2 regions of the Rhizobium sp. P44RR-XXIV genome follow, and region 1 is predicted to be linked to the other one. Evidence: riboswitches for the same ligand, from Rfam matches in the RefSeq annotation. Region 1 holds a riboswitch; the other holds the start of a gene.

Region 1 (3,554 bases):
TCATGCGGGCCACGGTGAGGTTGCGGATCCAGCCGACGTCGTGGGCGCTGCGGATGCTTTCGCCGCGCAGATGGAAGCGCCATGTGGCGAAAGAGTAGCCGAAGGTCGTGCGCACCACGAGAGAAGAGGTGATGACGGCAGCCAGCACCAGCGCGGTGATCGGGAAGTCGCCGGTTATTTCCAGCGCCAGGAAGGTCATCGTCAAGGGGCCGCCGATGATCGAGACAGCAAGCGCACTCATGCCGACCACGGCATAGACGACCGGCGTCAGCGTGGCGTGATCGAAATAGGGGGCGCAATAGGCAAAGATTTTGCCCAGCAGCGCGCCCATGAACAGCGACGCGAAGAACAGACCACCTCTGAAGCCGGAACCGATCGACACCGCCGAGGCGAGGGATTTCAAGACGAAAAGGCTGACCAGCGCCCAGAGGGTGACGTCGCTGGAGAGATTGAGATGCAAGGCGCCATGGCCGGCTGACAGAACCTGAGGCGATATCAAGGCGAGCAAGCCGACGAACAGGCCGCCAAGCGCCGGGCGGAAGGGCGGCGCGATGGAACTCTTGCGCGCCAGTTCCTCAACCCAGGCAACGCCCTGCATGATCAGGATGCCGATGCCGGCGCAGAAGGCGCCGAGTAAGACAGCAGGCAGGTAATCCGCCGGCACGATTGCGCCGAAATGGCCGATATCGATGGCAAAATCGTCGCCGGCGAGCAGCCTTGCGATCATCGTCGATATCAGGGCGGAGACAACGACAGGCGTCAGGGTCAGGATGGAATAGGTGCCGATGATCAGCTCGAAGGCATAGAAGGCGCCGGTCAAGGGGGCGTTGAAGGCGGCGGCGATGGCGCCGGCCGCACCGCAGCCGACAAGCATACGCAAGTCCGCGCGGCGCATCTGCATCTTGTAGCCGAACTTCGAGGCGATGCCGGCGGCAAGCTGCGTATAGCCGGCCTCAAGCCCGACAGAGGCGCCGAAGCCGTTCGAAATCAGGTTCTGCACGGCGACGATGATGCTATCGGTGAGCGACATGCGCCCGCCATGCAGCGCATTGGCTTCGATCGGGTCGACCATCGGTTTTTTGCGGGTGCGGGACAGAATGTAGAGCAATATGCCGAGAATGATGCCGCCTGCCACCGGTGCTATCAGCAACACCGACTTGTCGGGTATAGCCACTGCCGCCGAGCTTAGGCGTTCATAATCCGTAATCCCGTAGATGAGGCTGTGCAGCTTGCGGGAGACGAAGCTCATGGCCGTCACGGCGCAGCCGGATACGACGCCTACGAGCGCGCCGGCGAAAACGAGTCCTAACTCACCACGACGCAGTAATGCTCTAAATCGACCAAGATCGAATAGGGCCGAGAACACGCCGAGGCGACGGGGTTGGAATTTCTGCAACATTGGGAGCGGACGACACGTTTCTTCTAGAAGATGAGGGCTTAACCTCTATAAACTCCTAACATCAAAGAAATGCGGCAAAAAGACCGGCGTTTTCAGTGATTATGCGGCAAGTTCGCGGCTGGAACATGCAATGTCGCATCCATGTCGTTGATTGACTTGAACTAAGTGAAAGCCTAATCATTGCCGGCATAACGAATGGTTCCTGAGCGGCGATCTGCCGCATGGGATGAAAAGGGAATGTGACGGGACGGACCCAAGCCGGGCGTTCTCATCACAGCCGACCCCGCGACTGTAGAGCGGTCAGGGTCTTTCGTCCGGTTTGATGGCCATCCCGCCGATGGTTCGCATGGTGCGAACAGGTGGAGCAACGTCAAGCCGGAAAAGCCACTGGTGTGGCATCATGATCTACCGGGGTTGGACGCCTCTATTGTCTACGAATCGTCCGCCTTTTCATGATGTCTTGCCGGGAAGGCGAGAAAGATCCGCTGGTGTACGATCGGGGGCGACCGGTTTCGGTCCGCCCCCGTCGCACCACTATCCGCGAGCCAGGAGACCTGCCATACGTGCCGGGCGCAGAGCCTTTCCAGGGACATTGGTTCCGCTGCCAGCACGGAGGTTGTCATGGCGAGAAACGAGTTTTGGGCGTGCAGTCGCCCCTTTTTCGGATTTGGCCGGATTCCGCCTTTGCCCGCTGCTGCGAGCGAGAACAACGCATGTCCGCTTTGAATTCCCAAGCCACATTCGTCCTCGGCGGCGCGCGCTCCGGCAAATCGCGATTCGCTGAAACGCTGGTTTCGGACACCGGGCTGGAGCGCCACTACGTGGCGACAGGGCAGGCTTGGGATGACGAGATGCGCGATCGGATCGCGCAGCATCGCGCCGACCGTGGCGATCTCTGGCAGACGCATGAGGAGCCGGTCAATCTTGTCGCGCGGCTGGCCGCGATCGACGCCGACGGTCGCGCCGTGCTGGTGGATTGCCTGACGCTCTGGGTCACCAATTTGATGATGGCCGAGCGGGATATGGCAACCGAGTTTGCCGCTCTTACCGAATTTTTGCCGAAGGCACGATCGCGGCTCGTTCTCGTCTCCAACGAGGTCGGGCTCGGAATCGTGCCCGAAAATCGCATGGCGCGCGAATTTCGCGATCATGCCGGCCGACTGCACCAGATGGTCGCGGCGGCGAGTGCCGAAGTTTATTTTATCGCAGCGGGATTGCCGCTGAAAATGAAGGGTTGATCCATATGAACCAGGAAAAGATTCCCGCCACCGTCATCACCGGCTTTCTGGGAGCCGGCAAGACGACGATGATCCGCAATCTCTTGCAGAATGCAGGCGGCAAGAAGATTGCCCTCATCATCAACGAATTCGGTGATCTCGGTGTCGATGGCGATGTGCTCAAGGGCTGCGGCGCGGAGAATTGCACGGAAGACGATATTATCGAGCTAACCAACGGCTGCATCTGCTGCACCGTCGCCGACGATTTCATCCCGACTATGACGAAGCTGCTCGAGCGCGAATCCCGCCCAGACCATATCGTTATCGAGACGTCGGGTCTGGCACTGCCGCAGCCGCTGGTCGCCGCCTTCAACTGGCCTGATATCCGCACCCACGTCACCGTCGATGGCGTCATCACCGTGGTCGATAGCGCCGCTGTGGCCGCCGGCCGCTTTGCCGATGATCACGATGCTGTCGAAGCCCGCCGCGTCGAAGACGATTCGCTCGATCACGAAAGCCCGATCGAGGAACTGTTCGAGGATCAGCTGACCTGCGCCGATCTCATCGTGCTCAACAAGACCGACCTGATCGATGTCGCCGGCCTCGGCCGCGTTCGTGCCGAAGTCGCGTCACGCACCGTCCGCAAGCCGACGATCATCGAGGCGAAGAATGGCGATGTGCCAGCTGCAATCCTGCTCGGCCTCGGCATCGGTACGGAAGGCGATATTGCCAACCGCAAATCGCACCATGAGCTGGAGCATGAAGACGGAACGCCGCACGATCACGACGAGTTCGACAGCTTCGTCGTCGAACTCGGCCCCATTGCCGATCCGGTTGCCTTCACCGAAGCGCTGAAGGACGTGATTTCCGAACATGACGTCCTGCGCCTCAAGGGCTTCGTTGACGTGCCCGGCAAGCCGATGCGCCTGCAGTTACAG
Region 2 (3,554 bases), on a different contig from region 1:
CCACCAGCGAACGGTCATCGGGTTCGGCCGGGAAACGTCGCCGAAAATGATCGGCGGGCGGACATAGCGCGAACCATAGCTCTGCACCCATGCGTGCTGGGTGAAGGCAAAGCCCGATAGCTGCTCGCCGAAATACTGCACCATGTCGTTGCGCTCGAACTCGCCATGGACCAGCACGTCGAGGCCGATTTCTTCCTGCCAGCGAATGGTGGCTTCGGTCTCCTTGCGCAGGAAGGCTTCATAATCGACATAGCTCAGCGTGCCCTTGGCATGCGCCGAGCGAGCCCTGCGAACTTCCGGCGTCTGCGGGAAGGAGCCGATCGTCGTGGTCGGGAAGAGCGGCAGCTTGATCGTTTCCGCCTGCACCGACCGGCGTTTGGCGAAGGCGCTCTTGCGCTGTTTCATCGCGACATCGACCCCGGCAAGACGGCCGCGCACCAACGGGTCGGTCACTTTCGGCGAGGAGGCGCGTGCGGTGATGGCCCTGGATGCGGCTTCGACTTCCACTGAGACGGCAGCCTTTCCTTCGGCAAGGCCACGGCCGAGCGTCGCAAGCTCACCGAGCTTCTGGGTGGCGAATGCCAGCCAGCTCTTGAGGTCGGCATCGAGCGCCGTCTCAAGCTCCAGATCGATCGGAACATGCAGCAGCGAGCAAGATGCCGCCACCTCAACGCCTTCGACACCGCGAGCCGCCGCGACAGGCTGAAGGCGGTTAATGATCGAGGCCAGATCCGCCCTCCAGATGTTGCGGCCATCGATGATACCGAGCGACAGAACCTGATCCTTGCGAACGGCCTTCGCGACGTCATCGATTTGGCCCGGTGCACGCGTCAGGTCGACATGGACACCGGCAATCGGCAACTCGGCGATGGCAGCCAGATTGTCGGCAAGGCCGCCGAAATAGGTCGTCAGCATGATCTTCAGATCCGGCGCCGCCTCGGTCAACGCCTTGTAGGCGACCGAGAAGGCATGGCGCTCGCCCTCGGTCAGATCGAGAACGGCGATCGGCTCGTCGATCTGCACCCAGTCGGCACCGGCAGCGCTCAGCCGGCGCAGCAGTTCCTCGTAGACCGGAAGCAGTTTCGGCAGCAGGCCCAGCGGCTTGAAGGTTGCCGAGCGAGCCTTGGCGAGTTTCAGGAAGGTGACCGGTCCGAGAATGACCGGGCGGGTGTGAATACCGAGCGCCTTTGCCTCGAGGAAGTGATCGACAGGCTTCTGCGAGGTCAGCGTGAAGTCCTGGTCTTCGGCAACCTCGGGCACCATGTAGTGATAATTGGTGTCGAACCACTTGGTCATCTCAAGCGCCGGGACGCCCTGGCCGTGATGCGTATGGCCGCAATCGGCATGGCCGTCGCCCTGGCTGCCGCGCGCCATGGCAAAGTAAAGCGAAAGCGGCGCGTCGCCGCCCTTCCAGCCGTACACGGAGGGAATGGCGCCGACCATGACGGCGGTGTCGAGGACGTGATCGTAGAAGGAGAAATCGTTGGAAGGGATGCGGGTGATACCGCTATCGCGCTGAAGCGACCAGTTTTCAGCCCGGAGCTTGCTTGCGGTTTCGATGAGTTCGCTCTCGGGAATTTTTCCGGACCAGTAGGCTTCGAGCGCGAATTTCAGCTCGCGATGGCGACCGATACGCGGAAAGCCAAGAGAAGCGACTGGGACAGTTTTGGTTGGCATAGTCATACCCCATTGGTTGTGGGGGCATGGGTCAAGCGGACGCGTGCGGACGCGGCCAATATCGGCCAGCCGCAGCAACCACCGGGACACCCCGCCCGTGGACGTTATTTTGTTGTGGCAGGTCTCCTGGCTTGCGGGTCGTCGCCTTTGTCCGTCTTCCCAAGGCTCATCGCCTCAGTGACATGAATGGACATTGGCTCGCCGCTCACAGTTGCGGGGGCAGCCCCGGAATAGCCGATCTCTCGGCGCACCGGATTCCCTCTTAGCTCTGGAGCGAATAGATTGCCCCAGAGAACCATAACGCTAGGGATTTCGCACCAAGCGCACAAAATTGTCAATAGATATAAACAAATCTTTATATGTTTATTTGCTCCGGCTGCTCTCTCTAATCCAACCGGAAGCTAACCCGGATCATCGCGGCTGCGAGGTTGGTTCAAGGACCGGCCTGACCGCATCCACTGGATTTCGTTGCGGAAAATGGGTGGGGGTCCATGGCCGCATGCAGGTCAGAATAAAGCGCCGATAAACGAGGGTTCGAAGCTTGTTCCGCAGATTGGCATTCTTCCGCTGCGCCCTGGCAATAGGCCCGTGCGACTGGAGCTGAATGGCGGCAAAGCCCGCTGCCGACAGTAGCGGGGTCAATTCTTCCGAACGCAGGCCGCTGCCAAAAGGCAAGGCCTCCATGATGCGAGAATGGCGGCTGCTGAGAGCCCCGTCATAGTTCTGGTCAGCGCCGATAAAGCGGTCGATCAGCGAAATCAGCAGCCTTGCAATGTAGCCGCTCGGCTTCGGCTTGGCCCAATCGCCATCGAAGATTACAAGACGCCCGCCGGGCTTGAGCAGCCGAAACCATTCCTTGAGGGTTTCTTCCGGCTGCGTCAGCGTCCAGACAAGATGCCGGCAGACGATTGCATCATAGGCCGCATCCGGCTCCATAGTCTGTTCGGCATCGGCCAGCAGGAACCGAAGACGCGGCTTGCCCGCATGTTTCTTGCGCGCGACGGCCAGCATCGCTTCGGAAAAATCCAGCGCCGTCACCTCGTGACCGAGATCATGGATCAGCCGCGTCACCTCACCGGTGCCGCAGGCAAGCTCCAGAACACGCTTTGGCTGGGAGCCAAGCGCTGCGCGGATCGGCTTCTGCCAGGCGTCTGCCTCGGGGCCGGGTGCTATCCTGTGGCCGAAAGCAAGATCGAAGGTCTCCGATCGCTTCGACCAATAGTCCCTGATTTCTTCCTTGAGGTGGAAATTGGCACCGTCCATCAGATCAGCCCGCCATATATTGAATGTTGCAGCGACCGTGGACGGCGGACTTCTGGACATGGGCGCGTACGCCGAAGACCCGCTCGATCAGCTCCTGCGTCAAGACTTCCTCCGGCGGTCCGGCAGCCACCACCTCACCCTTCTGCAGCACGGCGAGACTGTCGCAGAACATCGCCGCCAGATTGAGATCGTGCAACGCGACGATGGAGGTCACGTCGAGCTTGGAAACCAGGCCCAGAATGTCGAGCTGATGCTGGATATCGAGATGGTTCGTCGGCTCATCGAGCAGCAATTCGCTCGGGGTCTGTGCCAGCGCCCGGGCAATATGAACACGCTGCCGCTCGCCGCCCGACAAGGTTTGCCAAAGCTGCCCGGCTCGATCCCTCATGCCGACGCGGGCAAGCGCATCGAAGACCGCAATATCGTCGCCAGCGCTCCAGGAGGAAAGCGGGCCGCGATGCGGTGTCCGCCCAAGACGCACGACATCGATGACCGTCACCTGCATGTCCGTCGTTGCCTGCTGCTCCACCAGCGCGACACGGCGGGCGATATCGCCACGCGAAATGGAGGCTATGTCGTCGCCACCGAGACGGATGACGCCGCTCTTCACCTTG

What was found. Region 1 has a riboswitch for cobalamin ahead of cobU (bifunctional adenosylcobinamide kinase/adenosylcobinamide-phosphate guanylyltransferase). Riboswitches for the same ligand answer to the same signal wherever they lie in the genome.
Region 2: linked by a shared signal. The riboswitch ahead of metE (5-methyltetrahydropteroyltriglutamate--homocysteine S-methyltransferase) and the one ahead of cobU (bifunctional adenosylcobinamide kinase/adenosylcobinamide-phosphate guanylyltransferase) in region 1 are both predicted to bind cobalamin.

Annotation. Positions count from the first base shown of each region.
Region 1 covers NZ_MPVZ02000028.1:483,751-487,304, forward strand. The annotation lists gene BSK43_RS19445 (chloride channel protein) at 1-1,399, opposite strand, end outside; cobalamin riboswitch at 1,579-1,976, shown strand; gene cobU (bifunctional adenosylcobinamide kinase/adenosylcobinamide-phosphate guanylyltransferase) at 2,113-2,637, shown strand; gene cobW (cobalamin biosynthesis protein CobW) at 2,643-3,554, shown strand, end outside.
Region 2 covers NZ_MPVZ02000029.1:1,539,914-1,543,467, forward strand. The annotation lists gene metE (5-methyltetrahydropteroyltriglutamate--homocysteine S-methyltransferase) at 1-1,677, opposite strand, end outside; cobalamin riboswitch at 1,776-1,992, opposite strand; gene BSK43_RS33020 (methyltransferase domain-containing protein) at 2,089-2,940, opposite strand; gene BSK43_RS33025 (ABC transporter ATP-binding protein) at 2,945-3,554, opposite strand, start outside.